2 regions of the Cupriavidus alkaliphilus genome follow, and region 1 is predicted to be linked to the other one. Evidence: riboswitches for the same ligand, from Rfam matches in the RefSeq annotation. Region 1 holds a riboswitch; the other holds the start of a gene.
The links. A riboswitch is a leader RNA that binds a small molecule or an ion and turns the genes downstream of it on or off. The one in region 1 is predicted to bind glycine.

Region 1 (15,781 bases):
CGGTGACCCGGCGAAGACCAGGGCGGTGCAGCATCCCCGACATCCGACATGGACAGCCGTGGGCGACATGGGCTACGTGGACGAGGATGGATTCCTCTACCTGACGGATCGTAAGACCTTCATGATTATTTCTGGCGGGGTCAACATCTATCCGCAGGCGATCGAGGATGCACTGGTGACACATGGCAAGGTCGCCGACGCAGCTGTTATTGGCGTGCCCGATGCTGAAATGGGCGAGACGGTCAAGGCCATCATTGAGCCGGCCGAGGGAGTGGCGCCTTCGGCCGAACTGGCCGAAGAACTGCTGCGCTACCTGCGCGGACGAGTCGCACGCTACATGGTGCCGAAGTCGATCGATTTCACGGACAAGCTGCCGCGCCTGCCGACCGGCAAGCTCTACAAGCAGGCACTGCGCGAACGCTATCGCACCGCGGATGCATTCCCGGTCGTGGCCGGCCGCTGAACTTGTCCGCCACCCCCCAACCTGATTATGGAGAAGAGATGTTCGACAAGAACCTGGTAGGCCACTCCTTCGGCCGCCGCAGCATCCTGGTCGAGACCGGAGCGGTGCAGAACTACGCGCACGCGATTGGCGAAACCAACCCCGTCTTTCGCGACCCGGCCGCCGCGCGCGATGCCGGATATCCGTCGGTGCGCGTGCCGCCCGCATTCTTCTTCTGCCTTGAAAGCAGGCTTGGCGTCGGCGCCGATGCAAGAGCGGTCGTCAATTTCGACACGAAGCGCATCCTGCACGCCGAGCAGTCCTTCGTCTACCACGCGCCCGCATTTGCCGGCGATACGCTGACCTTCGAGACGCACATCAGTGACATCTACGACAAGAAAGGCGGCGCGCTCGAATTCATCGTAACCGAATCGCGCGTCACGAACCAGGATGGCGTGCATGTCGCCGACGTACGCAAATCTTTGGTGCAACGCCAACTTTAAGGAGACGACAATGGCATCCGACAACCTGAATGAACTGAGCACCCTGAAGGCAGGCGACGCACTTACGCCGATGAAACTGCCGCCGATCTCGCGCACAAGTCTGGCCCTATACGCCGGCGCGTCCGGAGATCACAACCCGATGCATATCGACATCGACTTCGCGCGCGCCGCGGGGCTCGACGATGTGTTCGCGCACGGCATGTTGTCGGCCGGCTATGTGGGCCGACTGGTGACGGACTGGGCGGGCGCAGACCGCTTGCGTTCACTGACGCTACGCTTCATCGGCATCACCAACGTGCACGACGTGCCGCATCTCTCTGGCAAGGTGGCAGAGCGCTTCGTGGACGGCGGCGAGATGCGTCTGCGCATTGACGTGGAATGCGCCAATCAGAACGGCGAAGTCAAGGTCAGCGGCCAGGCCGTGGTCGCGCTCGGATGAACCGCAGACAGCCCGTTGCACACTGGAGATCCGCCATGCATGACGGCAACGATGCCAACGACATCCATGTTCAATGTGCGCAGTTTGTCGCCACTGTCGAAATTCGGCGCCCGCCGCACAACCACTTTGACTTCGCGCTGATCGCGGGCCTGGCCGATGCGTTCGAGCAACTGGACCGCGATCCCGCCTGCCGCGCGATCGTGCTGGCGGCCGAAGGCAAATCGTTCTGCGCCGGCGCTGACTTCAGCTCGCGCGCTAGCGACCGACCGCGGCAGCCTGACACGGACAATCTTTACAAGGAGGCCCTGCGCTTGTTCCGTGCGCGCAAGCCCGTGGTCGCGGCGGTGCATGGTGCTGCCATCGGTGGAGGTCTCGGCCTCGCGCTCGCGGCAGATTTCCGCGTGACATGTGAGGAGGCGCGCTTCAGCGCGAACTTCGCGCGTTTGGGCACGCATCCCGGCTTTGGCCTGACGGCCACGCTACCGCGGCTGCTCGGGCCGCAACAGGCAGCGCTGCTGATCTATACCGGCCGGCGGGTCAGTGGGACAGAAGCGGTGCGGATTGGCCTGGCCGATGTGCTGGTGGCACAGGCAGAAGTGCGCAGCGCCGCATGGCAACTGGCCGCTGAGATCGCCATGTCGGCGCCGCGGTCGGTGTGTTCGGTGCGCGAAACGCTGCGACGCGGGCTGGCGGACGAAGTCGAGCGCGCTACCGAGCGCGAGTTCGTCGAGCAGCGCTGGCAGTTCGCGATGGACGACTTCAAGGAGGGCGTGGCCGCGATGGCGGAGCGCCGGGAGCCTGTTTTCCAGGGCAAGTGATAACGGCGTAGCGGCAATGGTCTTTGCACGATATGAAGGACGAGCATGAACTTTGATTTCGCAGAAGAGATGAATCTGCTGCGCCAGCAGGCGAGCAGGATGCTGGCGGCGCAGTGCACACCCACGGTAGTCAGGAAGGCACTGGACGAATCCGGTGGGTTTGACCGCAAGCTGTGGAACGCAGTAGCGCAGATGGGCTGGGCCGGTGCGGCTGTCCCCGAGCGGTTCGGTGGCTCGGGGCTCGGCTATGAAGGGCTGTGCGTGCTGGCCGAAGAACTAGGGCGTGTGCTGGCGCCGGTGCCATTTGCGTCCTCGGTCTATCTGGCGACAGAGGCCGTCCTCTCGTGCGGCAGTGAAGTGCAAAAGGAAGCCTGGCTGCCGCGTCTGGCCGGCGGCGACATTGTCGGCACCTTCGCGCTGGCGGAGGGGCTGGGAAATCCGCGCCCCCAAGCGGTGCGGGCGCGCGTGTCGGGCGGGCGTCTGAGCGGGGAAAAGTGGCCCGTCAGCGATGGTGAGCAGGCGGATGTGGTGATCGTAGCGGCGGTGGACGATGCCGGCGCACCAGCGCTGTACCTTGTGGAGACGACGGCGGGCGGCGTCACGCGCGGCACGTTGCAGATGATTGACCCTAGCCGCCCGCAGGCGAAGCTGGTCTTCGATTGTGCGCCCGCCGAGCGGCTGGGTGGCGAGTGCGGTTGGGCGGCGATCGGTCGGCTGCTCGACAAGGCGGCGGTGCTGATGGCATTCGAGCAGGTCGGCGGCGCCAGCGCGTGTCTGGAGATGGCCACCGCGTACGCGAAGGAGCGCGTGGCCTTCGGTCGGCCGATCGGCTCGTTCCAGGCGATCAAGCACAAGCTGGCCGATATCTACATCTCGACTGAACTGGCGCGCTCGAACGCGTACTACGGCGCGTGGGCGTTGTCCACCGATGCCCCCGAGCTGGCGCTGGCGGCAGCCGCTGCCCGCGTGTCGGCCACCGAGGCTTTTCGCCATGCCGCGCGCGAAAACATTCAGACGCACGGCGGAATGGGCTTCACCTGGGAGCTCGACTGCCACCTGTACTACCGCCGCGCGAGCACGCTCGCAATGCAGTTGGGCAGCGTCAGCTACTGGAAGGAGCGCGTCGTCACGCACTGGACCGACAGCGCCATTGAATAAGCCGTCGCACATAGAGGATTGCCATGGACTTTAACGATACTCCGGCGGAAGCCGCATTCCGGGCCGAGGCCCGCCGCTTTCTGGAAGCCAATGCCACGCGCCGCGACAGGGAAGTGCCGCAGAGTCGCCAGCGTTACGAGGAAGACTCACAGGCGCTGACCCGCGCCAAGGCGTGGCAGGCGAAGAAGGCAGCCGCGCGCTTCGCTGGCATCATGTGGGATGAAAAGTGGGGCGGGCGCGGCGGCACGGCGATCCAGCAGGTAATCTACAACGAGGAGGAAGCGCAGTTCGACGTGCCATCCGGCGTATTCGGCATTGGCCTCGGCATGTGCATCCCGACCATGATGGCGTATGCGACGCCGTCCCAACTGGATCGCCACGTTGGCCCAGCGCTACGCGGCGAGGAGATCTGGTGCCAGCTGTTCTCTGAACCGTCGGCCGGTTCGGATCTTGCTGGTCTGCGAACGCGTGCGGCGCATGACGGTGACCACTGGATCGTCAACGGCCAGAAGATCTGGACCTCAGGTGCGCATTATGCCGACTACGGCCTGCTGATCACGCGCACCGACCCGTCAAAGCCCAAGCACGGGGGGCTAACCGCGTTCTTCCTTGACATGAAGTCGCCAGGCGTGGAGGTCAGGCGTATTCGCCAGATCTCCGGCACTTCGCATTTCTGTGAAGTGTTCTTCACCGACGTGCGAATCCCTGATGCACAGCGCCTGGGCGCGATCAACGACGGGTGGAAGGTCGCGCTGACCACGCTGATGAACGAGCGCCTTGCAGTTGGCGAGGCGCCGCGGCCAAATGTTGGCGACTTGCTTCAACTGTTGCGCGAGTCCGAGCTGGACGGGGCTCCCGCGTTGCGGAACTTGGCCGTGCGCGAGCGTTTGGCCGACTGGTACGTCAAGGCGCAGGGTCTGAAGTACACGCGTTGCCGCACGATGACCCGGCTGTCCCGCGGTGAGACGCCAGGCCCGGAGGCGTCGATCGGCAAGGTCGTCAGCGTCAGCCAACTGCAGGAAATCGCCGCCTTCGGCATGGACTTGGCAGGGCAGGCGGGTGCGGTGATGGACGCCGCCCTGTCACCGATGCAGGGCTGGTTTCAGAACGCGATGCTCTATGCGCCCGGTTCGCGCATCGCGGGGGGTACCGACGAGATTCTGCGCAACATTATCGCCGAGCGTGTGCTGGGCTTGCCCGGCGACGTGCGCGTGGACAAGGACGTGCCGTTCAATCAGCAGCGGGTCGCCAAAAGCGCATAAATCGCGCCAGCCGCCAGCACTACTGGTGCGAAACACGCAACCGTCCGGACGCGGACCGCTGCGCCTTTAATATTGACTCGCAAGTGTCCACCCGACGAGGAGATCCTTAAGCATGGATATTGCACAGAGCATCATCATCCGGCCTGCCACCAGCACGCCGGAACAGGAGGAAGTTCGACGCGTGTTTCGCAGTTTCTTGCAGGAAGCGCTGGCCAGCTTGCCGCCGCGTAAGGTCAACTGTTGGAACGGATACAATCCAGAATTCTCACGCAAGCTCGGGGAAGCCGGCTGGCTTGGTATCACCTGGCCGAAGGAATACGGTGGCCGCGAGCGGCCGCAACTGGAGCGCTTCGTGGTGCTGGAAGAGCTGCTGGCCGCGGGCGCACCGGTCTCAGCGCACTGGATCGCGGAACGCCAGTGCGGCCCGCTGCTGATGCGTTACGGCAACGAGGCACTGCGCAAGCAGATCGTACCGCGCATCGCAAAGGGAGAGCTTTACTTCTGTATCGGCCTAAGCGAACCGGATTGCGGTTCCGACCTTGCGTCGATCCGCACCCGCGCAGAGAAGGTCCCGGACGGCTGGGTCATCAATGGCGCCAAGGTCTGGACCTCCAATGCTGCGCGTGCACATTTCATGAGCGCGCTAGTGCGTACCACGCCGGGCGTGGAAAGCAGGCACGCCGGCCTGTCGCAATTCGTCGTCGACATGAAGACAGAAGGCTTGACGGTACGCCCCATCCGCAACATGGTCGGCCAATCCGATTTTGCCGAGGTGGTCTTCGACAACGTCTTCGTTCCGGATTCCCACCTGATCGGAAATGAAGGGGACGGCTGGAGGCAGGTCACCACGGAGCTGACCTTCGAGCGCAGCGGTCCGGACCGGTACCTGAGTTCCACGCAGTTGATGGCCGAGCTGCTGGACCACGCCGACGCCGGCGAGAAGCATCACGCGATCGAGTTGGGCCGTGCGGTAGCGGAGTTAAGCAACTTGCGCGCGATGTCACGCGGCATCGCCAACATGATCAATAACGGCGACGATCCGCGCCTGGCAACTTCGATCGTAAAGGATGCCGGCGCGCTGCACGAGCAGCGCATCCCCGAGCTGGCGCACCTGCTATTCGGCGCCGAACTGCGCCCGGACGGCGACCGCTTTATCCGTACGCAGTCATTTATGACGCAGCACGCGATATGCTTCTCGATTCGCGGTGGTACCCGCGAGATTCTGCGTGGCATTACGGCCAAGGGACTGGGACTGCGATGAGCGAACTCGAAACGATGCTGGCTGAGAGCGCCAGCCGCATTTTTGCCAATGAAGTGGCGCTGGCCCAAGTCGACGCGGCGGAGCGGGGTGAATGGGCGGCCAGCCTGTGGGCGTGCCTGGAGCAAAGCGGCTTGACCCGTGTATTCGCCACGGAGGAGCAGGGTGGCGCCGCGGCGACTTGGAGCGAGGCGCTGCCGGTGCTGCTGTTGGCCGCTAAGCACCTCGCACCGGTGCCATTCGCCGAGACGGTCGTGAGTGGCGCCTTGCTGACAAGGCTGCGCATGGCGATGCCTGATGGGCCGATGTCGCTGGCGCTGCCGCAAGGCGAGGTGAACGAGCGGCAGGAAGGCGAGGGCTGGCGCTTTACCGGCGCGGTGGCGGCGCCATGGGGTCGCGTGCTGACGCACGTGCTGGTTCCGGTGGCGCGCGACGGCGTGCCGCTGTGGCTGCTACTTCCGACGGCAGATGCCAAGGTGCGCGAGGACACGAACGCCGCTGCGCAGCCGCGCGATACGCTAGTGTTCGAGCATGCGCGCGCCGTGGCGGCACGTGTGGGGCTGCCAGGCGACCCGAAGCTGTTCGGCGCGCTGCAGCAGTCGATCCAGATAGCTGGCGTACTGGAGCGCATCCTGAATCAGGCGGTGCAGTACGCCAACGAGCGCGTGCAGTTCGGCCGTCCAATCGGCAAATTCCAGGCGATCCAGCAACAATTGGCGCAGATGGCCAATCATGTGGTCGCCGCGCGAATGGCGGTGGCGACCGCCTGCGCGGCAATGGACGGCAAGGACTGGGAACGGCAGGCAGCAATCGCCAAGGTGATCTGCGGACAGGCCGCCAGCGGTGCATCGGCAATCGCGCACCAGGTGCACGGTGCCATCGGCTTTACCTACGAGCACTCGTTGCACTTCGGTACACGGCGCCTGTGGAGTTGGCGCGCCGAGTATGGCAGCGACGGTGAATGGGCCGAGTATCTTGGCCGCGCCGCCATCGCGCGAGGCGGCAAGGCCCTGTGGGCGGATCTGACCGCTGAAGGCTGACGAAGGCTGAGTCATCCCACGCAGATGTGGCTCGCAGCGGCGGCATGTTAGTCGCTGCGCGCCTGACATGCCTTACCCGTGTGGGATAGAAGGCAATTCTCGAAGCAGGCCTCCGGCAATGGACGCGAAAACGGCATACATGGCCTGGTAGGCGACCTTTAGTACGCGTCTATTACTTAGTGGCACAGATCTCGGCGGGGCTGCGCGGTTTCGAGGATCTCAGCTCGGGACTGAAGGCCTTGTTTGTACTCGAAAGCGGATTCAATGTCGACACCGGTACGATGGCCGAATCCAATCACCTGTTAAATCGTCAGGCCCTTGTCAGGCTGATCGGGAAATACGGCCATCCCAACTTCGGCGCCGATAGAAGCCTGGCGTACTGCCGGTCCAGAGCTTGAACGCTCGATTGAATGCTGTCGCGCATTGCGGGGGCGATACTACTACCGAAGAGAAGACGGTCAGCATTGACGGCCGCGCCATCCGGGTAGGTGTGAATCCCGGCCGTATCACTGCGAGCGAACCAACAAGTAAGGTCGAAAGCTAAAAAAGCGCCGCGGACTCCATAAGTTCATGAGTGCCATAGAGATGCGCGCCCCGTCCGGACCGATGAAGTACTACCTACAGATAGGCGGCGGCGTGGGCGTCATCCGTGAGGTGACGACGATGCCCGTGAAGGCCCGCTGTTCGAGCGGAGCCGCCACTCGAATGACCGAGCCACAGCGATCGCGAGCGGCGGAAAGTGGCCGATCCCGGTCGTCAGCGGCACTTGCTGCGTGCCGCGTGGTGCAGCGACGCTACCGACCCTCAAGAGACATACACATTGCCGATAAGCGGTCGTTGGAAGTGTCTACTCGGCATCGGCAGTCATACAATGACTGCACAAAATGACCGTTCAATTGGCGTCGACCTAATCAACCCGGTAGCCGCAATGCGCGCAGAATTTGCCTCTCATAGGCTGGCCAGTCCCTTGCAGAGTTCTCAATCGCGAGCTTGGCTAATGGTAGCTGGCGAAACAAATCATCGGTGATTCGGCGGTAATCGCGATATAGGAGAATGAGGCCTTCTAATCCCTTGTAGCCCCTGCGCACGCAGTAAGGGGCCGCGAGCTTCCAGTTCGTCTGATATTCGATCCATTCCGCGCCACGCTCCGCACAGACAGTCCGTACAGCTTTTTCGACATCCTCCTGCCAAAGGTAAAGGACGAACGGATTGAGCGGAGCAGTGACTGCGGCCAGCGCCTGTACGTAGTCGAAAATCAACGCAGACTCGGCTTCCATCAGCAGCAGGTGAGTCAGGTCTCCGTGAAACAGTTGACCGTCCATTACTGGGATGGGGGTCTCCGCCTGTGTCGCCTCGACAAAGCCTTTCCACCTAGCTAGAGCACGGTCCGCGAGATGCTGTGGTGTCGCGTCCCGCCACGGTTCAAACCAGTGTTCAAGTTCGTCTGTCGCGCGCACGGGGTGGGGCTCTGTCCTCTCGTGAACCGGCAACGCTGGCTGCCCCGCCTCTTGTAGATGTTTCGCAATGAGGCGCATCGTCGTTGACTTGCCTGAACCCATAATGCCCTCCACGATCACAAGACGATGCGCGGTGGAAGGCTCGGCATTGCCGGACGTCGTCGAACTCATCATTTTCGCAATCGTTCCTTGGAAGGGGACCTACGTTAGGCCGTACATGCGGGGATTGTCGACATTTTGCACGCCGTTGTCGAAGGTCTGCTCGTGGCGAGAAGCGGCCATCCGGAGGGCGTCTTGGTCAAGTGCTAGCCACCCACAAGCCTCGTCTGCCGAGCTGCCGCCGTGCCACCTCAATGTCCCGCCATCCGCCCGAACGGTCGATATCCAACCAGACTACCTGCACCAACGAACAGCAGCGCGACCCCCAGGTTCCACAACAAGACCAGCGCGCTGGCATCCAGCGGATGAATGGACAGCCGGCCCGCTGCCGCCATCGCGGCAACGGCAAGGCCCGCATACATCGCCACCGGCGTTGGCGAGAGGCGCGCCACATGGCGCAGCATGGCCGTCAAGGCAATGGCCAGCGGCGTGCTGACCGCCACCAGCGTGGCGAAGCAGCGCGCGGTTTCGCCGGGGGAGATGCCTTCCGCTCTTTCAATGACATTTCCTCCAGTTTCAGCATGCGCAGCGCCTCGCGCTGTCCGGCAGGCAGACTGTCCGCCGCGTCACGCACTGCCCGCGCGTCCAGTGCCGTTTCCTTGAGGTTCGCAGCGGGGGGCGGCAATGGTTTCCGATTCCGTGTCGAAGGGTGTTTCGCGCGCACTGGTGCGTGCCAGCCAGCGCACACAGTCGATAATGCGCCGGCGGGCGATGGCCACCAGCCACGGGCCGAACGGGCGTGCCGGGTCGTAGGTGCGGCGCACGGTGTGGATCGTGCGCAGCACATCCTGCACGATGTCCTCGATGTCGCCTGGATTGCGGACCTGGCGTGCGGCCAGCGCCCGGATGAACGGGGTGATGCCTTCGAGCAGGCGCCGGTACGCCGCGCGGTCTCCTGCCTGTGCGCGGGCCATCATGGCCGACCAGTCCGGCGTGCCGTCCGGGCGGCATGCCGGCTCGTGCGAGGGTTCAGGATCAGGCGGAACGTGCGTGGCGTCCGCGCGTTGGTGCGCCGGGCGGGAGCCGGCTGCCTGAAAGTCGCCATGTGTTCCATGCGGTCGCGGTGGCGGCTGGATTGCAGGCGGTGTACCAGTTTTCGATTCCCGCAGGCCGAGGTGTGACAGCGCAGCGTCACCGTCACACCTCGCGAGCCGCTATTGCAACCGTTCTCTTTCAACCATCAGCCCATCAAGCTGCATCTTCACCATGCCAAGCAGGCACAGCGCACTAAAGCAGCCCTCCGAGCGTTCGCTTTCGTGATCCAGGAGTACGAGAACCCCTTCGATTCCTGCGCGAACCTGCTGAAGACATTCGTTGGTGATTTCATCGATCATTGTCATTGATTCCCCACTAGTAAAAGCGCGCCACTCATTTCCACATGAGGGCGGCGGGCCAGACGGCGAGGGTGGAAAGCCGGTCTGAGGTGGGGAACCGGTCAGCCTTGCGGCCGCCTCGCCCGGCCCGCCAGGGAGCCAGCTTGGTTCGTGCGAACACACAGGCGTTGCCCGCTACAAGCGCAACGCATGTCCACCTCACACATCCGGGCTTTCCACACCCGATCATCGGTTGGTCCGATGACGCCACCAGTATTTCTTGTCGGTACCGGGGAATCGATGAGAGATGTCGCATTTCCAGGGGCGCGCGAAGTTTGGATCCGGGCAACGGATTCAGAAATCGCTGACTCTTGAAAATGCGCGTGCGGGCTGAGCCCTTCACCTCCGCAGCATCAGGCCCGCACCGGCGTCAGGGCCGCGCCAGGCACCATCGCCGGGGCGCTTCCCAGTGCCTGGTCCACAATCCCCGCCACCATGTCCGCCGTCACCGCCGACAAAGTCCACCCCAGGTGCCCGTGGCCGGTGTTGTAGAAGATGCAGGCCGCGCGTCCGCGTCCTACGCGCGGCAGCATGTCGGGCATCATCGGCCGCAGTCCGGCCCATGGCACCACGCTGCGCGTGCTGACGCCCGGGAAGCACTGCTGCACCCAGTCCACCAGCGGGCGGATGCGGTCGGCGCGGATATCGCGGTTGGTGCCGTTGAACTCGGCGGTGCCGGCAACGCGGAAGCGGTCGTCGCCCAGGCGGCTGGTGACCAGCTTGGTTTCGTCGTCGAGCAGGCTGACCACCGGTGCCGCGGCGCGGCTGGCTTCATCGGTCAGGTTGACCGTGATCGAATAGCCCTTGACCGGATAGATGTTGACGCGGTCGCCCAGCGCGGCGGCCAGTGCGCGGCTGGCGGTGCCGGCGCAGATCACGGCGCCGTCGAAGGTGGAACTGGTGCTGTCGTTGCCATCCTGCACGGTGATGGTGGCGCGCCGGCCGTCGGTCTTGACCGCGCGCACGTCCTGGCCATACAGGCAGCGCACGCCCAGGCGTGCGGCGGCGGCGGCCAGGCCGCTGGTGAACTTGTGGATGTCGCCGGTGGCATCGCTCTCGGTGAAGTAGCCGCCGTAGTAGGAACCCGCCAGCGTCGGCTCGATCGCGCGCATCTCCTGCGGCGTCACCGCGCGCCGCTCCAGGCCGCCTTGCGCCAGCAGCGCGGAGACCCGGCCGGCATGCTCGAAGCCGGCGCGGTCGCGATAGATATGGAGGATGCCGGCGCGCTTCAGGTCGAAGTCGATGCCTTCCTGCGCCGCCCACGCAAACAGGTGCTCGCGCGCGGCGATGGCAAGGCGTGCGGTTTCGATGGTGTTGCGGCGGTAGTGGGGAATCGACGCGATGAACTCGGCGAACCACGACAGCTTGTGCCAGCTGGGCCGGGGATTGACCAGCAGCGGCGCATCGTTGCGCAGCATCCACTTCATCCCTTTGACGATGGTGGACCAGTGGGTCCAGACCTCGGCGTTGGAGGCGGAGAGCTGTCCGCCGTTGGCGAACGAGGTCTCCATGGCGGCATAGCGGTGCCGTTCGAACAGGGTGACGGAGAATCCGCGCCGGGCCAGCGCGTAGGCCGTGGTGACACCGGTGATGCCACCGCCGATGACAGCGATTGTCTTCATGATCTGCAGGATCCAGGAACGTCGAAGGGTAGGAGTCCGCACGCAATATGCGTGGAGGACGCCCCCTCTGTTCTGGACCTGAGAGATTCACGACGCCTCGCCGCGGGGGGCGGGCACGCTTGCTCCTTCGGTATGCCGGGCGGACGATGGCGTCCGGCATTCTTCAGAGTGCACTGACGGGTGATGCCGGTCCTTTTGCCTGAGAGTTTCCGGGGCGGTTGCTCCTTCGGCGCCGTGCGCGGCGGGCGCCGCGACAGTCTCTCCCTGCATCACGCTGGCTGGAGGCCAGTCGGGGCAATGTAGTGACATGGCCGTGTATTGGGTATACGGGTTAACGCTGATATTGCCGGCGGCCCGCGTCGCTATGTCGCATCGGCGCGGCTGCCCTCGGCCCATAAAATGTCAGCGCTCGCTATCTCGGACGTGTGGCGGAGGTGCGGCGGAGGCGCGGGAGGTGCGCCTCATGCTGCGCAGGACAGCGAGCCAAAAAAAGACGACAACAAGGTTTTCCAGTGAAGAAGAATCGCATTGCGCTGGCCGTTTCGGCAGTGCTGATGGGCCCCGCCGTGGCCGCCGCGCAGGCGGTGGAGGCGCCCGCGCCGCTGCAGGAGGTGGTGGTATCGGCCAGCCCCGAACGCGGCGAGACGCCGGCGATCCCGCCCAACACGCCGTCGCCGGCCTACGGCATCCGCAGTGCCCGCATGGCCGACTTCAACGTGGTCAATACGGAAGACGCCCTCAAATACGCGCCCAACCTCGCCGTGCGCAAGCGCTTTATCGGCGATATGAATTCGATCATCTCGGTGCGCAGCACCAGTTCGCGCCAGTCGGCGCGGGGGCTGGTCTATGCGGACGGCCTGCTGCTGTCCAACCTGCTGGGCTCGGACTTCAGCTTTCCGCCGCGCTGGTCGCTGGTCAATGCCGCCGAGATCGAGCGCATGGACGTGCTGTACGGCCCGTATTCGGCGCTGTATCCCGGCAATTCGCTGGGCGCGACGGTGCTGATCACCACGCGCACGCCGGAGAAGTTCGAGGGCGACGCCAGCGTGCAGTGGTTCACCCAGCGCTTCAACCTGTACGGCACCCACGATAACTTCAACGGGGTGCATGCCAACGCCTATGTGGGCGACCGCGTCGGCGCGTTCTCTTGGCTGGTCAGCGTGGACCGGCAGGACAGCAAGAGCCAGCCGCTGAGCTTCTATACCGCGTCGCGCTCGACGCGGCCCGCGGGCGCGGCGGACACGCCGGTTTCCGGCGCTTATTTGGACCGGGACCAGAGCGGGCGCGACCGCGTGGTGATGGGCGTGAACAGCGAGGGCGTCACGCACACCGTCCAGGACCAGCTCAAGCTCAAGCTCGGCTACGACATCACCAGCACGCTGCAGGCGCAGTTCACCGCCGCCTACTGGCAGCAGGACCGCTCCAACACCACCGGCAGCTACCTGCGCGATGCCAATGGCAACGTCGTGTCGGGCGGACCGGTGAACATCGGCGGCTACCAGTACGTGATTCCGGCCAACGCCTTTGCGCCCGGCAATGGCGAGGATGCGCGCTGGCTCTACGGCCTGTCGCTGCGCACGCGCAACCAGACCGGCTGGAATTTTTCCGGCGTGGCGTCGCTGTTCGATGTCAGCAAGGACGTGAGCCGCAGCGCCAACGCCGTCGGCAATGGGCCGGGCACGGTCACCTATGGCGACGGCACCGGCTGGCGCACGCTCGACCTGAAGGCCGACTACCGCCCGCAGCGCCTGCAGGGCGGGCACTGGGTCACGTTCGGCTACCACTATGACAACTACCGGCTGAGCAACACCACCTACAACACCTCGGACTGGCGCGCGGCCACCATCACCGCGTTCAACAATGCCTTCACCGGCAAGACCGAGACCCAGGCGCTCTACGCGCAGGACGCCTGGTACTTCGCCGAGGACTGGAAGCTGATCCCGGGCTTGCGCTACGAGCACTGGCGCGCCTATGACGGCAGCCGCAGCCAGCCTGGCGTGGACATCGGCTATCCGGTGCGCAGCGAATCCAACTGGTCGCCCAAGCTGGCGCTGGAGAAGGCGTTCGGGCAGGACTGGCTGGGCCGGCTGTCGCTGGGCCAGGCCTATCGCTATCCGACGGTCAGCGAGCTGTTCCAGGGCCGTATCACCGGCACGGCGCTGATCAACAACGATCCCAACCTGCGGCCGGAACGATCGTTCTCGAAGGACCTGACCTTCGAACGCACGGTGGAGGCGTCGAATTTCCGGGTCTCGCTGTACGAGGACGATATCCGCGATGCGCTGGTCAGCCAGACCAACACCACGGTATTCCCGACCGTCACCAGCTTCCAGAACGTGGACCGGGTGCGCACGCGTGGCATCGAGCTCGCCTATGACGGGCGCGACGTGCTGGTGCGCGGCTTCGACTTGTCGGCCAGCGGCGCCTACAACCATTCGAAGACGCTGGAGAACGCCAACAATCCGGCCTCGGTGGGCAAGTATTTCTACCGCATCCCGAAGTGGCGCGCCAACCTCGCGGGCACCTATCGCTTTACGCCGGCGTGGGCCGGCACGCTGGCGATGACCTATTCGGGCCGGCAGTACAATACGCTCGACAATTCGGACACCAACCCCGACACCTTCGGCGGCACCAGCAGCTTCCTGACCTTCGACGTCAAGGTGACCTACAAGCCCGCGCGCAATGTGCGGCTCGGGCTTGGCATCGACAACCTCACCGACCAGCGCTATTACGTCTACCACCCGTACCCGGGCCGGACGTTCTACGCCGAGGCCAAACTTTCCTTCTGAGCCAGTGAACACGCTGACCCCATTCCTGCCTGGCGCCCGCCGCGCTGTCCGCCTGCTCGCTGCCGCACTGGTCGCCTGCGCCACGCTGGCGCCGGTGGTCGCGGCCGCGCAGGCGCACGCCGGCCACGGCGGCCAGGGCGGCCAGGAAAGGCCGAAAACGAGCGAGCTGGGTACCGGCGCCGCCTTCGACCGCGACGGCAAGCTGTGGATCGCCTACAAGGACGGCCAGCATGTTGCCGTGCGCGCGTCGACGGACTATGGTCGCACCTTCAGCACGGCGCGGCATGTCAACGCCACGCCGGAGCCCGTCGCCGCCGATCATGAAAGCCGCCCCAAGGTGGCCACCGGACCCGACGGGCAGGTCTACGTCACCTGGACCCAGCCGCTGCCCAAGCCATGGACCGGCTTTATCCGCTTTGCGCGCTCCACCGACGGTGGCAAGACCTTTGCCGAACCGCTGACGGTGCATGCCAACCGCGACCAGATCGCGCACCGCTTCGACGCCATCGCGGTGGATCCGGCCGGGCGCGTCTTTGTCAGCTGGATCGACAAACGCGACGTGGCCGCCGCGCAGGCGCGCAAGCAGCCGTATGCCGGCGCCGCGATCTACTACGCCGTATCGGCCGACCACGGCAAGAGCTTCCAGGGCGACTACAAGATTGCCGACCAGTCGTGCGAATGCTGCCGCATCGCGCTGACGCCCACGCCCGACGGCAGGATGCTGGCGCTGTGGCGCCATGTGTTTCCGCCCAACGCGCGCGACCACGCGCTGGCGCTGCTGGGCGCCGACGGCAAGGCCACGCCGATGCAACGCGCCACCTTCGACGACTGGCGCATCGACGCCTGCCCGCACCACGGCCCCGGCGCTTCGGTGGCGCCGGATGGCACGCTGCACATGGTCTGGTTCAGCGTGCGCGCAGGCAAGCCGACGGTGGCGGTGGGGCGCTGGCGCGACGGCAAGCTGCAGGCGCAACGCCCGCTCGATGACCCGCGTGCGCAGCATGCCGATATCGTCGCGCTGAACGACAACGACATCGCGGTGGTGTGGAAGTCGTTCGACGGCCAGCAGACGCGGCTTTCCGCCATGCTCTCGCGCGATGGCGGCAAGACCTGGCAGACGCGCAAGCTGGCCGGCACCGAACGCGACTCTGACCAGCCCCACTTGCTGCAGCACGCCGGCCGCGCCTACGTGCTGTGGCGCACCGAGGCCGAAGGCTTCCAGGTCTTCGCGCTCGGCCAGGAGGGTGCATGATGCGATCGCGCCGCCAACGGCTTGCGGCCGCCGCCGCTGCCACCGTGACCGCATGCGCGCTGATGCTCGGCACCGCCAATGCCGCCGGCCAGGCTGCCGACCGCATCGCGGTGTTCGAATCCGCCAGCGCCGCGCGCATCGCCGCCAGCCAGCAGGGCAAGCCTTTCGTGCTGGTGATGTGGTCGCTGGATTGCGTCTATTGCAAGCGC
Region 2 (15,781 bases), on a different contig from region 1:
GGGTCTGCCTGGGCCGGGTCGCGCTGGACAACCCGCACCTGCTGGAGCTCGATGCCGCGGCCGGCGATGCCGTCGCTGCCGACCAGGCCGCGCGCGTGCTGGCCGAGCACCCGGACCACCCCGAGGCGCGCCGGCTCCGGGCCCCGCTGCGCCATGGCGTCGGTGACGTGCAAGGCGCGCTGGAAGACCTCGGCGTCTACCTGCGCCAGGTCCCGGACCCGCAGAGCCAGGTACGCGAGCTGGCCTGGCGCCACCAGCTGACGCAGCGCGGCGACGGCGCCGCCGCTGCCGAGCGCGAGCCGTGGCTGCGCTTCACGCTGACCGACCAGTCCGACGACGGCGCCGGCTACTACCGCGCTGCGATGGCGCTGGGCGAGTTCATCGACGAGGTGCCGGCCGCCGAGGCCGCGCTGCGCCCGCTGCTGGTGCAGGCCGGGCGCGCGGGCGTGGCGCGCTTCGACCGGTATTTCGCCACGGGCGAGGGCGATGCCGCCGGCCATGGCGGCAATGCCGACCCCCATGTCTATTCGCTGCTGTGCCGGCTGTTGGCGCGCAGCCTGCCGGCCGACGCCGCGCATGCCGACGAGCGCATCGCGCTGCACCGCCAGGGCATGGCCGCCAGCGAGTTCATCGAGCACTGGATCGACCTGCTCGATTGCCACGCCGACGCCGGCCAGCACCAGAAGGTGGCCGAGCTGGCGGGGGAGGTGCTTAACCGCTACCCGCTCGAGCGCAACCCGGCCGACGTGACCTGGGCCTTCAGCCGCATGATCGCTGCCTGGAAGGCGCTTGGCGGCGCCGAGCCGACCGAGGCCGCGCGCGCCGCCATGGCGCACATGGATGCGCGCCTGGACGCGCTGCCGGTGGAAGCCCGCAGCGAGGCCGCGCACCCGATGGCGCATGCGCGCGCCTACTATGCCGCGCTGCTGCAGGCGCGCATGGCCGGCATGGACGAGCACGACCGCACCGATGCATTGGCCGAGATCGAGACCCAGCAGCGGCGCGCGCTGCTGGTGGAAGATGCCTGGCTGTACAACCGTTTCGGCCAGGTCTGGCGCGACCTGGGCGAGCCCGAGCGCGCGCTGCCGCTGTTCGAGCGGGCGGTGGCGCTGACCGAGGGCGATCCGCAGGACCAGGCCGGACCGCGCGTGCAGCGCGGGCTGGTGCACAACGCCGCGCGCCGCCACGACGCGGCGCTGGCGGACTTCGTCGCGGCCTTCGCCGCGCGTGACGACTGGGACGCCGAGGTGTACCTGCGCGCGGTGCAGTCGGCGCTCGGCCAGGGGCAGCGCGAAGCCGCGCTGGGTTACTTCGACCAGGCGCGCGCTCGCGGTGCCGCGCAGGGCGCCACGCGCGTCCTGTATGGGCAGGTCGAGTCGGCGTTGAAAGCCACCCGCCCGGTATGGAAGGTGTGGGGCGTCTGAAACGTCTCTCGCGGCCCTGGAAACGGCTGAAGATGTAAGGTATGTAAAAAACGCCATCCGTAGATGGCGTTTTTTACGTGAAGATGACCGAAATAAGGCGCGCGTTTGGTGCGGTGTCGGACAATCACTGACATGGATTGTGAAGTGCTTACATTACCATGTCGCCATGAATGGACTGAGCCAACTTTTTCCTAGCCTCCCGCTCGCGCCTGGCGGCCTCTTCTGGGTCGGACTGGCCCTGGTCGGCGCCGGCCTGGCGGGCGAGCTGAGCCGGCGCTGGCTGCGCTGCCCGCGCATCGTCGGCTACGCCGCGGCGGGGCTGTGCGCCGGCATGCTGGGCCGCGGCATTGTCGACGAGAACATGATCAACCAGACCCGTATCCTGATCGATATGGCGCTGGCGCTGGCCTTGTTCGAACTCGGGCACCGGCTTTCGCTGACTTGGCTGCGCGCCAACCGCTGGCTGCTGCTGACCAGTGCCTTCGAAAGCCTGCTGACCTGGGGGCTGGTGGCGGCGGTGCTGCAGTGGATCGGCGCCTCGCCCGGCGTGGCCATCCTGGCCGGCGGCATCGCGGTCAGCACTTCGCCCACCATCGTGCTGCAGCTCAAGAACGAGCTGCGCGCCGACGGGCAGGTCACCGAGCGGTTGCTGGCCATGGCCGCGCTCAACAGCATCTATGCCGCCGCCATCGTGCAGGTCGCCACCGGGTGGCTGCATTCGGAATACGGCAACCTCGGCGCCGCGCTGCTGCACCCGCTGTACCTGCTGGTGGGCTCGTGCCTGCTGGCCTGGGTGGTAGGCAAGCTTGGCCATGCCATCTACGACCGCATGTCGGCCGACGACCACTACAGTTTCCTGGTGCTGGTGGGCCTGGTGCTGTTCACGCTGGCGCTGACCCGGGTACTAAAATTGTCGATGCCGCTGACACTGATGCTGGCAGGCGTGGTGTTCAAGCACCAGGACAACCAGCCGCACGTGTGGCCGCCGCATTTCGGCAGCGCCGGCAGCCTGCTGATCATCGTCATGGTGGTGTCGCTGGGCCTGCCGCTGACGGCGCAGGACTGGGCCGTGGGCGGCGTCTACGCCATCGCGCTGGTGGTGCTGCGCCACGCTGCCAAGCTGGCCGGGGTGGTGTCGCTGGGTTCGTTCTCCGGCCTGAGCCTGCGCCAGTGCATGGCGCTGGGGCTGGCGCTGGCGCCGATGTCGGGCCTGGCGTACCTGCTGATGCATGACGTGGCGCGCCTCTACCCGGGCACCGGGCAGCCGCTCGCAGCAATCATCCTGTGCGCGCTGGCTATCGAACAACTTTTCGGTCCCGTGATCGCGGCCTGGGCGCTGCGCTACGCAGGCGAAGTCCGCGTCGATATCCGGGCCAATGGAGGAGGGCGCTGATGTCGCTCGAACCGTTCAAGCAATCCGAGGCGCTGACCTTCGGCGTCGAGCTGGAGCTGCAGCTGGTCAACCGGCACGACTATGACCTGGCGCCGTTCGCGCCCGACCTGCTGCGTGCGCTCAAGGGCGCCGAGCATGCCGGCGACATCAAGCCCGAGATCAGTCCGTCGATGATCGAAATCAGCACCGGCATCTGCCACAGCTACCAGCAGGCGCTGCAGGAGCTGACCGTGATGCGCGACCTGATGGTGGCGGCGTCGCACTCGCTGAACCTGGGCATTGCCGGCGGCGGCACGCATCCGTTCCAGCAATGGTCCGACCGCACCATCTCCGATTCGCCGCGCTACCAGTACATCTCCGAGCTGTACGGCTACCTGGCCAAGCAGTTCACCGTGTTCGGCCAGCACGTGCATATCGGCTGCCCCAGCGCCGACGAATCGCTGTTCCTGCTGCACGCCATCGGCCGCTATGTGCCGCACTTCGTCGCGCTGGCGGCGTCTTCGCCGTATGTGCAGGGGGTCGATACCGGTTTTGCGTCGGCGCGGCTGAATTCGGTCGCGGCCTTTCCGATGAGCGGGCGCGCGCCGTTCCTGCTGACTTGGGATGCCTTCACCGCATACTTCGAGAAGATGCGCAACACCGGCGTGATCGAAAGCATGAAGGACTTCTATTGGGATATCCGTCCCAAGCCGGAGTTCGGCACCATCGAGGTCCGGGTGATGGACACGCCGCTGACGGTGCAGCGTGCCTGCGATATCGCCGCGTATATCCAGATGCTGGCGCGCTACCTGCTGCTGTCGCGCCCGTTCATGCCGCAGGAAGACGACTACCTGGTGTACACCTTCAACCGCTTCCAGGCCTGCCGCTTCGGGCTGGAGGGCGAGTACGTGCATCCCAACGAACTGACCCGCATGCCGATCGCGGACCACATCCTGTCGATCTGCGATGCACTGGTGCCACATGCCGAGGCGCTCGGCTCGCTCGAGGCGCTGGCCAATATCCGCGCGCTGGCCGAGCGCCGCGACGGCGATGCCCGCTGGCTGCGCCAGGTCGACGCGGAGGCGCGCAGCCAGCGCGAAACCGTGCGCAAGGCGTGTGACCGGTGGGCCTCCTGAGCCTGCACCGGGCCGCCCGCTGTCTTATTTGACGCTGTAGCCGCGCCCCTCCATGCAGGCACCCCAGGCCTGGTAATACGAGCCCATCGCCTGGCTGGTGTTGGCTGCAGCCTGCTGGTTGGCCGCATTTGCCTGACGGCGCGATTGGCGGTGCTGCATGCCGCCGGCGACCGTACCCGTTGCAGCGCCGATCGCCGCGCCCTTGCCGGCGTCGCCCGCAATCGCACCCGCCACGGCCCCTGCGGCGGCGCCGCCCGCCGCGCCCCGCACGCGCTGGCCACCTTGCGCCTGGGCCGGCGGCGGCGCGTTGGCCGCCTGGGCAGGATCCACGCCGCTCTGCTGCTTGGCCCAGCTGTAGCACGCGCCGTCGTCGCTGGCCTGCTGTTGCTGGCTCTGGCCCTTGGCCGGGTAGGCCACCGGCTTGTTCTGCGCCATGGCCTGGGCCGGCACCAGGGTGCAGGCCGCGGCCAGCGCGCCGAGCGCGAGATACGGCTTGCGAAGCAGGCGTTGGTTCATGTGGTGTTCCCCCAAGGATGTCGGCGCTGCAAGCGCTAAACGCACCGCCCGGTGGGCAAGCGGCAAGCCCGTTCTGTGAAGGCCAGTATTTGCGGCCCGCAGGGGTAAGTCAAATCAGCGTTTTGGCGGCGTGATGTTATTTTGTTTGTGTGGGAGGCGGGGCCAGCAGGAACGCAGTAGCGTCCTGCCACCAGGCCCGGTCCACGTGCCGGATCCAGTCGTTGTGGCCGGCCCCCTCGATCACCGTCAGCCGCCGCGGTTCGCCCAGCGACGCATGCAGCGCCTCGCCGTAGCGTGCCGGCACGATGGTGTCGCGTTCGGCCACCGCCACCATCACCGGGCGCCCGAAGCCCGCGAGGTTGGCGGCGCTGTCGTAGCGGTCGCGCAGGACCCAGCCTGCCGGCAGCCAGGGGTAATGGTGCGCGGCCAGATGGGACAGCCTGTCCCACGGCGTGATCAGCAGGACCCCGGCAACGTGCTCGCGCTGGCGCGCCGCCGCGGCCGCCGCGACGCCTGCCCCCAGCGATTCCCCGATCAGCAGCAGCGGCCCGTCGTACTGGCGCCGCGCCAGCGCAATCGATCGTTCCGCGTCGGCGACGAAGCTGCGCTCGCCCAGCGTGCCCGTGCGCGGTCCGTACCCGGGATACTCGGCCAGGATCACGCGGATGCCCAGCGGCGCCAGCGCGCTGGCGTAGTAGTCGCGATGCCCGGCATGTCCGGCGTTGCCGTGAAACACCATGGCGGTGGCCCGCACCGGGCCGGGCGGCTCGGCCACCAGTCCGCGGAAATCATCCGGACCCGGCCAGGCGCGCAGCCCGGACGAGACCAAGTCGTCGACCGACGCGCGTTCGGGAAAATAGAGGAAGTGGTCCTGCAGCATGGCGATCGCGGCAAGCCCGGCCACGGCCGCGGCCAGCCACCCCCACCGGCGCGTCCGCGCCGTCCGTGGCGGCGCCGATGGTGCCGTGGCGGCGGCGGGCGCGCTGGCCGGCATGGCCGTGTGTCCGTGGCGGCTAGGCGCCGGCGTACACCGGTTCGCAGCGCACCTCGGTCGTGACCGAGTTGGCGATAAAGCAGGCCTCGTGCGCGGCGTGGTGCAGGGCATCGAGCTGTTCGCGCGTCGGTTCATGCTCGCCGCCGAACGTGACCTGCGGGTGCAGCGTCACTACCGTCATCGCCATGCGCCCGTCGGCGTTCTTTTCCATCACACCGGTGGCGGCGTCCAGGTAGCGGTCGACGACCAGGCGCTGCTTTGCCGCCAGCGACAGGAACCACAGCATGTGGCAGCTGGACAGCGAGGCGATGAACATCTCTTCCGGGTCGACCGCGCTGGCGTCGGACATCGGCAGCGGCACCACATGGGGCGACGACGAGCCCGGCACTTCGGCGCCGCCGTCGAAGCGCAGCAGATGCCGGCGGCTGTAGCGGTTGCCGGCGAAATCCTGTCCGTCGCGTTGCCACAGGACTTCAGCGGTGTAGGTGGACATGCAGGGACTCCTGGGGTTGGGAAGGAATTCAGGCGCCGTGCGGCACGCTTTCGCCGTCGCGCAGGCCCAGGCGCTGGTTGGCGGGCACGGCGACATCGATCAGCTTGGGGCGCGGCAGGTTCAGGTTGCGCATCATCTCGACGAACTGCTCGCGCGTGCGGCCGGCGACGCGGCTGTTGTGCGCGCGCTCATGGCCGATGGTGGAGACGGTGCGGCCCTTGTAATCATGGGCCGGATAGACCAGCGTATCGTCGGGCAGCGCGAACAGCTTGCGGGTCAGGCTGTCGTACAGCGTGCCGGCGTCGCCCGACTGGAAATCGGTGCGGCCGCAGCCGTCGATCAGCAGCGCATCGCCGGTGAAGACGCGGCGCACGATGCCGTCGGCGGTGGCTTCTTCCCACAGGTAGCTCATGCTGCCGGCGGTGTGCCCGGGCGTATGGATGGCGCGCAGCACCTGCTTGCCGAAGGCGACGGTATCGCCGTCGATCAGCTGCTTGTGTGCGGGCTTGATGTCGCAGCCGGACGGCGCGGCGGTATGCGCGCCGGTCTGCAGGGCCAGGTGGCCGGCCGAGGTGATGTGGTCGGCATGGGCATGGGTCTCGATCACCCACACCAGGCGCGCCCCGGTCGCTTGCAGCCGTTGCAGGTCACGCTCCAGCTGGTGGTCGACCGGATCGATCAGCAGCGCGTCCCCGGTGGCGGCGTCGATCAGCAGGTAGGTGAAGGTGGACGAGGTCTCGTCGAACAGCTGGTGGAAGGTCTGCATGGCCGTCCTCTTGTTGTTTGGCCGGGGAACGCCGCCATGATACGCCGTGCCGCCGCTAGCACTCCACGATATTCACCGCCAGGCCACCGCGCGCCGTTTCCTTGTACTTGGTCTTCATGTCGGCGCCGGTTTCGCGCATGGTCTTGATCACCGAATCGAGCGACACGTAGTGCGTGCCGTCGCCGCGCAGCGCCATGCGCGCCGCGTTGACGGCCTTGACCGACGCCATCGCGTTGCGTTCGATGCACGGGATCTGCACCAGCCCGCCGACCGGGTCGCAGGTCAGGCCGAGGTTGTGCTCCATGCCGATCTCGGCGGCGTTCTCCACCTGTGCCGGGCTGCCGCCGGTGACCGCGGCGAGTGCGCCGGCCGCCATCGAGCAGGCCACGCCGACTTCGCCCTGGCAGCCGACCTCGGCGCCGGAGATCGACGCGTTGAGCTTGTACAGCAGCCCGATCGCCCCGGCAGTCAACAGGAAGTCGACCACGCCGTCGCGGTTGGCGCCAGGCACGAAGCGATCGTAGTAGTGCAGTACCGCGGGGATGATGCCGGCCGCGCCGTTGGTTGGCGCGGTGACCACGCGCCCGCCGGCGGCGTTCTCTTCATTGACGGCAATGGCGTACAGGTTGACCCAGTCCATCACCGAGAGCGGATCGGACAGGGTGCGCTCGGCGCGCTCGGTCAGGCTGCGGTACAGCTCGGGCGCGCGCCGCTTCACCTTGAACGGCCCCGGCAGTTCGCCGTCGGTGCGGCAGCCGCGCGCCACGCAGGCCTGCATCACGTCCCAGATATGCAGCAGGCCGTTGACCACGTCGGCCTCGCTGCGCCAGGTGAGCTCGTTTTCCAGCATCAGCCGGGCGATGCTCTTGCCGCTGGCGCTGGCCATCCCGAGCAGCTCCTTGCCGCTGCGGTACGGGTGTGGCAACTGCTGCGCGGCGTTGAGCACCTGCGTGTTGGGCGCGCCCGCGGTGACCACGAAGCCACCACCGACCGACAGGTAGCGCGCCTCGCGCAGCGTGGCGCCGCCGCCATCGAAGGCGTGGAACTTCATGCCGTTGGGATGCTCGGCCATGGCCTCGCGCCGGTAGAAGGCGATGTGCTCCTTCTCGACGAAGGGCACGAGGTGGCGACCCAGCAGCGACAGCTCGCGGGTCTTGCGCAGGGCCGACAGGCGCGTGTCGATGGAATCGGGATCGATGGTGTCGGGGGCCTCGCCCATCAGGCCGAGGATCACGCCCTTGTCGGTGCCGTGGCCCTTGCCGGTGGCGCCGAGCGAGCCATACAGCTCCACCCGCACGCTGCCGACTTGCGGCAGCAGCCCGTCGCGCTCCAGCCCCTGCGCGAACATCAGTGCCGCACGCATCGGGCCCATGGTGTGCGAGCTGGACGGGCCGATGCCCACCTTGAACAGATCGAATACGCTGACTGCCACGGACGGCCTCCAGTTTTGACGCCGGACCAGGCCGGCGGGCGCCGCGTTGCGCGGCGCCCTGAGTACAGCTTAGCTTCTGGCCGGGGTGCCGGCTCAGTCCACCACGTAGTCGCTGACCGGCACGCAGGCGCAGAACAGGTTGCGGTCACCGTACACATTGTCGGCGCGGCCGACCGGCGGCCAGTACTTCTGCGTGCGCAGCGAGGCCACCGGGTAGGCGGCTTCCTCGCGCGTGTACTGGTGGGGCCACTCGTTGGCGGTGACCACCGCGGCGGTGTGCGGGGCGTGCTTGAGCGGGTTGTCGTCGCGGTCGAAGGTGCCGTCGGCAACCCGGCCGATCTCCTGGCGGATCGCGATCATGGCATCGATGAAGCGGTCCAGTTCATGCAGCGCCTCGGACTCGGTCGGCTCGATCATCAGCGTGCCCGGCACCGGGAAGCTCATGGTCGGCGCGTGGAAGCCGTAGTCCATCAGGCGCTTGGCCACGTCTTCGTTGCTGATGCCGGTTTCCTTCTGCAGCGGGCGCAGATCCAGGATGCACTCGTGCGCGACCAGGTCATGCTGGCCGGTGTAGAGCACCGGGTAGTACGGCGCCAGGCGCTTGGCGACATAGTTGGCGGCCAGGATCGCGTTCTCGGTGGCCGCGGTCAGGCCGGCCGAGCCCATCATCGCGATATACATCCAGGAGATCGGCAGGATGCTGGCCGAGCCGAACGGTGCCGCCGACACGCCGCCGATGCCGCGCTCGTCGCGGCGATAGCCGACGCTGTCCTGGTTGGGCAGGAAGTCGGCCAGGTGCGCGCCGACCGCAACCGGGCCGACGCCCGGGCCGCCGCCGCCGTGCGGGATGCAGAAGGTCTTGTGCAGGTTCAGGTGCGACACGTCGCCGCCGAACTGCCCGGGCGCGGCGGTGCCGACCATCGCGTTCATGTTGGCGCCGTCCACATAGACCTGGCCGCCGTGCCGGTGCACGATCTCGCAGATCTGCTGCACGCCCTGCTCGAACACGCCGTGCGTGGAGGGGTAGGTGATCATGATCGCGGCGAGGTTCTGGCTGTGCTGCTCGGCTTTCTTCGCCAGGTCTTCCAGGTCGACGTTGCCGTTCTCGTCGCAGGCCACCACCACCACCTTCATGCCGGCCATCTGTGCCGAGGCCGGGTTGGTGCCGTGCGCCGACGACGGGATCAGGCAGATGTCGCGATGGCTCTCGCCGCGGCTGGCGTGGTAGGCGTGGATGATCAGCAGGCCCGCGTACTCGCCCTGCGAGCCGGCGTTGGGCTGCAGGCTGACCGCGGCATAGCCGGTGGCGGCGCACAGCATGGCCTCGAGCTGGTCGATCATCTCGCGGTAGCCGACGGTCTGGTCCAGCGGCGCGAACGGGTGGATCTGGCTGAACTCGGGCCAGGTCACCGGAATCATCTCGCTGGTCGCGTTCAGCTTCATCGTGCACGAGCCCAGCGGGATCATGGTGCGGTCCAGCGCCAGGTCCTTGTCGGCCAGCATGCGCAGGTAGCGCAGCATCTCGTGCTCGGCGTGGTGCGTGTTGAACACCGGGTGCGTCAGGTAGGCGCTGGTGCGCGCCAGCGCAGGCGGGAAGGCATCCTGCGCGGCGGCCTCGAGCTTGTCGAAGTCGACCTCGGCGGGCAGCGGCTTGCCTTGGGTAAAGATATCCCACAGCGCGATCACGTCGGCGCGAGTGGCGGTCTCGTCCAGCGAGATGCCGACGCGGGTGGCGCCGGCATGGCGCAGGTTGATGCCGCGCGCGGTCGCGGCGGCGTGGATCGCATCGGTGTTGAAGCCGGTTTCCAGCGTCAGCGTGTCGAAGAAGCTGGCATTGGTGCGCGCAAAGCCCAGTGCCTGCAGCCCGGCGGCCAGCGTCGCGGTCAGGCGATGCACGCGCTGCGCGATGCGCTTCAGGCCCTGCGGGCCGTGGTAGACCGCGTACATCGACGCCATCACCGCCAGCAGCACCTGCGCGGTGCAGATATTGGAGGTCGCCTTCTCGCGGCGGATATGCTGCTCGCGCGTCTGCAGCGCCAGGCGGTAGGCCTTGTTGCCCTGCGCGTCGATGGTGACGCCGACCAGGCGGCCCGGCATCGAGCGCTTGAACGCATCCTTCACCGCCATGTAGCCGGCGTGCGGGCCGCCGAAGCCCAGCGGCACGCCGAAGCGCTGCGAGTTGCCCACCGCCACGTCGGCGCCCCATTCGCCGGGCGCGGCGACCAGCGTCAGCGCCAGCAGGTCGGCGGCGGCGACCACCAGGCCGCCGGCGGCGTGCACGGCGTCGGCGATGGCGCGGTAGTCATTGATGTCGCCGTTCACGCCGGGGTACTGCAGCAGCACGCCGAAGGCGCCCGCGGTGGCAGCGTCGGCCGCGGGGCCGACCTTGACCTCGATGCCCAGCGGCAGCGCGCGCGTGCGTATCACTTCCAGCGTCTGCGGCAGCACGTCGTCGGCGACGAAGAAGATAGTCGAGTCGTGCTTGTTCACGCGCTGCAGCAGCGTCATCGCCTCGGCCGCGGCGGTGCCTTCGTCGAGCATCGACGCATTGGCGATATCCAGCCCGGTCAGGTCGGTGACCATCTGCTGGAAATTCAGCATCGCTTCCAGCCGGCCCTGCGAGATCTCGGGCTGGTAGGGCGTGTAGGCGGTGTACCAGGCCGGGTTCTCGAAGATATTGCGCAGGATGACGCCGGGCGTGATGGTATTGAAGTAGCCCTGGCCGATAAAGCTTTTCAGGACCTTGTTCTTGCCTGCCAGCGCGCGCAGTTTCGCCAGTGCGGCCTCTTCGCTCAGCGGCTCGGTGAACTCGCCCATCGGCATGCCGTCGCGGCGGCGGATGGCGGCGGGGATGACGGCGTCGATCAGCGCGGCGCGGCTGTCATAGCCGAGCACCTTCAGCATGTGCTGCTGTTCGGGGGTATCGGGGCCGATATGGCGGGCGGCGAAGGCGTCGCGCGCCTCCAGTTCGGCCAGCGTGGGCCGGTTTGCTTGGGCGGCGTTCATGGACAGCGGGGTGGGCAGCGGGGCGTTCATGGGCAAGAACCTCGTGGGGGGCGCCGGCGGCAGGTGGTCAGCCGTGCCGCGGCGCCGCGAATGCGGGGTGCCGGTCCCTTGGCGCGGGACCGGCGGGCGATCAGGCGCCGACGCTGGCCTTGTAGGCGTCGGCCGACATCAGGCCGTTGACGTCGTCGCCGTTGGCCGGCTTGAGCTTGAACAGCCACGCATCGAAGGCGTCGGCGTTGACGCTTTCCGGCGCCGCGGTGGCGGCTTCGTTGACGGCGATCACTTCGCCGGCCACGGGTGCGTAGATGTCGGACGCGGCCTTCACCGATTCCACCACGGCCAGCGCGTCGCCGGCACCGACCGACTTGCCCACCTCGGGCAGTTCCAGGAAGACGATGTCGCCCAGCGCGTCCTGGGCGTGGTCGGTGATGCCGATGGTGAGCGTGCCATCGGCTTCGACGCGCACCCACTCATGCGACTCGGTGTACTTGAGGTCAGCGGGGAAATTCATGAAGGTTCTCCGGATTCAGATCTGTTTCTTGTTTGGGTGATGCCTGCCCGGCAACGCTGCCGGCAGGCGAGGGCGACCGTTGGTGAGCGGGGCTTTCCCTTAGCTCACGAGTGCCTTGCCATGACGCACAAACGGCAGTTTAACCACAGTCGCGTTGAGTTTGCGGTCGCGGATCTCGACCTGCACGGTGTCGCCCACGTTCACGCCGTGGGGCAGGCGCGCGAAAGCGATCGATTGCGACAGCGAGGGGCTGAAGGTGCCGCTGGTGATTTCACCGTCACCGGCTGGGGTGATGACCTTCTGATGGGCGCGCAGCACGCCGCCTTTGTCACGCAGGATCAGGCCGAGGAACTGCTGGCGCGAACCGGCCGCAGCCAGCGCCGCCTTGCCGGTGAAGTCGCGCTCGCTCTGCAGGTCGACGGTCCACGCCAGGCCCGCGTCCAGCGGCGAGACCTTGATATCCATGTCCTGGCCGTACAGGTTCATGCCGGCTTCCAGGCGCAGCGTGTCGCGCGCGCCCAGGCCGGCCGGGCGCACGCCCGCGGCATTCAGTTTTTCCCACAGCCCGGCGACGCTGGCGGCCGGCACCACCAGCTCGAAGCCGTCTTCGCCGGTGTAGCCGGTGCGCGCCACCATCACTTCGCCGAGGGCGGGGTCCTGCACCACCACGGCGTTGAACGGCTTGAGCGCATCGGAAGGCTGGGTCGACGGGAAGGTGCTCCACACCTTGGCGCGGGCGTTGGGCCCTTGCACCGCGACGATCGCCAGCGGCTGCACGCCCGCGGGCGCAACGTCCTCGCGGCGCGGCGTGATGGTCACGCCGCTGCCGGTGGCGTCGTTGCGGGCGCGGATCCAGTCGATATCGCCCACCGCGGTGCCGGCGTTGACCACCAGGCGGAAACGGTCCTCGGCGAAGAAATAGACGATCAGGTCATCGATGACACCGCCGTTTTCGTCGAGCATGCAGGAATAGAGTGCCTTGCCGGGGGTCTGCAGCTTGTCGACGTTGTTGGCCAGCAGGCCGCGCAGGAAGCTGCGGGTATTGGCACCGGCGAGATCGACCACGCACATGTGCGAGACGTCGAACATGCCGGCGTCGCTGCGCACGGCGTTGTGCTCTTCAATCTGCGAGCCATAGTTGACCGGCATGTCCCAGCCGCCGAAGTCGACCATGCGGGCGCCGAGGGCGCGGTGGATAGCGTTGAGGGGCGTGGCCTGGAGCGTCATGGAATCCTCGGGGGCAGTCTCGGTTGGCGAAAACAAAAAAGGGTCATCCGCCGCAACCTTCGCTACGCCAAGATGGCAAGCGATCCGCTGCGGCGGATGACCCCTCTGTCCTCGATACCTGAGAGATTACGAGGCGGATCCCATGATCCCTTCCTCGCGCGCCCCTTCGGTGGGCACGCTCGCCACGAATGGCGGGTGCCGCTCTCCAGAGTGCGGCATGCATCGTGTGCATGTTGCATGCCGATCCGACCGGTCCGTGGTGCCTGAGAGTTTTCGGGTGATACCCCTTCGGCGGCGCAGGCGATGCGCGCTCTCCCGGTCGGATGCGCGCAATGTACGGGAGGCCCCGGCCTTTGTCAAACCACGGCAGAGGCCCGCCGTACCTACCGCTGCGCGGTGTGGCCTTACTTCTTCTTGTCGTCGGTGACGACGTTGCCGATCACGCCGCCAACGGCCGCGCCACCCAGCGTACCCAGCGCGCTGCCGTCGGTCAGGACGGCGCCGCCCACCGCGCCGGCACCGGCGCCGATGGCGGTGTTACGTTGTTTCGGGGTCATGTCCGCGCAACCGGCAAAGGCCGCGACCGTCATGCCGATCAGGGTCACCTTGGTCAAAGTTTGCATGGTTTTCATTGTTGGCTCCGATGTGATGATTTGTGCATGCCCAAGCGATCCGGCGGACCGGGGGACACACTGGTTAGAGTGTCGCGTTATGCCATTGGCTCCGTTCTTTACGAAGTGTTACGCCGATGACACAGCCGGGCCTGCGGTTGCGCATGGCGCTGACTGACCCGCCGCGGCGAGCGTGTTAACATCGCCAGCTTTGCCGCCCTCCATTGCCGGGGCGCTGGCAAAGCCCGCCGTCTTCCGCCGATTCCGCCGCCGCCCCCGAACGCCCGCCCCGCATGACCCATGGCCTGAACCCCGCCCAATCCGAAGCCGTCCGCTACCTGGACGGGCCTTGCCTGGTGCTGGCCGGCGCGGGCTCCGGCAAGACCCGGGTGATCACGCAGAAGATCGCGCATCTGATCGAGGACAAGGGCTTCGAGCCGCGCCATATCGCCGCCGTCACGTTTACCAACAAGGCGGCCAAGGAAATGCAGGAGCGCATCGGCAAGCTGATGGAAGGCAAGACTACGCGCGAGGGCAAGCGCATCCCGCTCAAGCAGCTGACGGTCTGTACCTTCCACTCGCTGGGGGTGCAGATCCTGCGCATGGAAGCCGAGCACGTCGGCCTGAAGCCGCAGTTCTCGATCATGGATTCGGACGACTGCTTCGGCCTAATCCAGGAGCAGCTGGGCACCACCGACAAAAAGCTGATCCGCGGCGTGCAAAGCACCATCTCGCTGTGGAAGAACGGCATGGTCGACCCCGAGGCCGCGATCGCGCAGGCCGCCAATGCAGACGAGCACCAGGCCGCGCTGGTCTACCGCAACTACGTCGCCACGCTGAACGCTTACCAGGCGGTGGATTTCGACGATTTGATCCGCCTGCCGGCGGAACTGTTCGCGCGCAATGAAGCGGTACAACTCAAGTGGCAGAACCGGTTGCGCTACTTCCTGGTCGACGAATACCAGGACACCAACGCCTGCCAGTACCAGCTGCTCAAGCTGCTCGCCGGCGGCTCGCACCTGCGCGCGCCGGCCTTCACCGCGGTGGGCGACGACGACCAGGCCATCTATGGCTGGCGCGGCGCCACGCTGGACAACCTGCGCGGGCTGCAGACCGACTTCCCGGACCTGAAGGTGATCAAGCTGGAGCAGAACTACCGCTCCACCGTGCGCATCCTGGAAGCGGCCAACGCCGTCATCGCCAACAATCCCAAGCTGTTCGACAAGAAGCTGTGGAGCGAGCACGGCATGGGCGACCCGATCGCCATCCACCCGATGAACGACGAGGAGCACGAGGCCGAGTCGGTGGTGTTCCGCCTGTCGGCGCACAAGTTCGAGCGCCGCGCGCAGTTCCGCGACTACGCCATCCTGTACCGCGGCAACCACCAGGCGCGGCTGTTCGAGCAGATCCTGCGGCGCGAGCGCATCCCCTACGTGCTGTCGGGCGGCCAGAGCTTCTTCGACAAGGCCGAGATCAAGGACATCTGCGCCTACCTGCGCCTGATCGCCAATCCCGACGACGATCCCGCCTTTATCCGCGCCATCACCACGCCGCGCCGCGGCGTCGGCAACACCACGCTGGAAGTGCTGGGCACGTTCGCCGGCCAGGCCAAGGTTTCGCTGTTCGAGGCGGCGATGATGGGCGGCATCGAGGGCAAGCTGCAGCCGCGCCAGCTGGAACCGCTGCGCGTGTTCTGCGAATCGATGGTGCGGCTGGCCGACCGCGCGGCGAAGGACCCGGCCACCGAGGTGCTCGACGACCTGATGGCCGGCATCCACTACGAGGCCTACCTGTACGACAGCTTCGACGAGCGGCAGGCGCAGTCGCGCTGGACCAATACCCTGGAATTCCTCGACTGGCTCAAGCGCAAGGGCACCAAGCCCGAAGGCGCGGACGGCGGGGAGGCGACCGGCTTCGACACCGCCGACGGCTTCGGCAGCGACGGCAAGAACCTGCTGGAACTGACCCAGACCGTGGCGCTGATGAGCATGCTCGAGGGCCGCGAGGAAGATCCCGACGCGGTGCGGCTGTCCACGCTGCATGCGTCCAAGGGGCTGGAGTATCCGCATGTGTTCCTGGTCGGCGTGGAGGAGGGCATCCTGCCCCATTGCCGCGAGGACGAGGACATGAGCGACGAGAAGATCGAGGAGGAGCGGCGCCTGATGTACGTGGGCATTACACGCGCGCAGCGCAGCCTGCATGTCAGCTGGTGCAAGAAGCGCAAGCGCGCGCGCGAGACCTACTCGTGCCAGCCCTCGCGCTTTATCGGCGAGATGAAGCTCGAAGAGGCGCC

Region 2: it holds a riboswitch for glycine, as region 1 does, so the genes downstream of both, gcvT (glycine cleavage system aminomethyltransferase GcvT) here and FHX60_RS18745 (D-amino acid dehydrogenase) in region 1, are expected to answer to the same signal.

What each region holds. Positions count from the first base shown of each region.
Region 1 covers NZ_JACHWE010000005.1:234,369-250,149, forward strand. Annotated here, with positions in the region: gene FHX60_RS18685 (acyl-CoA synthetase) at 1-463, shown strand, start outside; gene FHX60_RS18690 (MaoC family dehydratase N-terminal domain-containing protein) at 502-945, shown strand; gene FHX60_RS18695 (MaoC/PaaZ C-terminal domain-containing protein) at 956-1,384, shown strand; gene FHX60_RS18700 (enoyl-CoA hydratase/isomerase family protein) at 1,420-2,202, shown strand; gene FHX60_RS18705 (acyl-CoA dehydrogenase family protein) at 2,248-3,360, shown strand; gene FHX60_RS18710 (acyl-CoA dehydrogenase family protein) at 3,384-4,622, shown strand; gene FHX60_RS18715 (acyl-CoA dehydrogenase family protein) at 4,735-5,883, shown strand; gene FHX60_RS18720 (acyl-CoA dehydrogenase family protein) at 5,880-6,920, shown strand; gene FHX60_RS18725 (P-loop NTPase family protein) at 7,832-8,551, opposite strand; gene FHX60_RS18730 (NrsF family protein) at 8,728-8,979, opposite strand; gene FHX60_RS18735 (sigma factor) at 9,103-9,453, opposite strand; gene FHX60_RS18740 (DUF1484 family protein) at 9,691-9,876, opposite strand; gene FHX60_RS18745 (D-amino acid dehydrogenase) at 10,263-11,531, opposite strand; glycine riboswitch at 11,589-11,708, opposite strand; glycine riboswitch at 11,709-11,807, opposite strand; gene FHX60_RS18750 (TonB-dependent receptor) at 12,044-14,320, shown strand; gene FHX60_RS18755 (sialidase family protein) at 14,346-15,572, shown strand; gene FHX60_RS18760 (TlpA family protein disulfide reductase) at 15,569-15,781, shown strand, end outside.
Region 2 covers NZ_JACHWE010000010.1:35,467-51,247, forward strand. Annotated here, with positions in the region: gene FHX60_RS25095 (tetratricopeptide repeat protein) at 1-1,424, shown strand, start outside; gene FHX60_RS25100 (cation:proton antiporter) at 1,591-2,817, shown strand; gene FHX60_RS25105 (YbdK family carboxylate-amine ligase) at 2,817-3,932, shown strand; gene FHX60_RS25110 (glycine zipper family protein) at 3,957-4,448, opposite strand; gene FHX60_RS25115 (alpha/beta hydrolase) at 4,585-5,442, opposite strand; gene FHX60_RS25120 (OsmC family protein) at 5,462-5,935, opposite strand; gene FHX60_RS25125 (MBL fold metallo-hydrolase) at 5,964-6,701, opposite strand; gene FHX60_RS25130 (L-serine ammonia-lyase) at 6,757-8,133, opposite strand; gene gcvP (aminomethyl-transferring glycine dehydrogenase) at 8,227-11,169, opposite strand; gene gcvH (glycine cleavage system protein GcvH) at 11,270-11,650, opposite strand; gene gcvT (glycine cleavage system aminomethyltransferase GcvT) at 11,750-12,877, opposite strand; glycine riboswitch at 12,973-13,096, opposite strand; glycine riboswitch at 13,118-13,205, opposite strand; gene FHX60_RS25150 (YMGG-like glycine zipper-containing protein) at 13,282-13,509, opposite strand; gene FHX60_RS25155 (UvrD-helicase domain-containing protein) at 13,782-15,781, shown strand, end outside.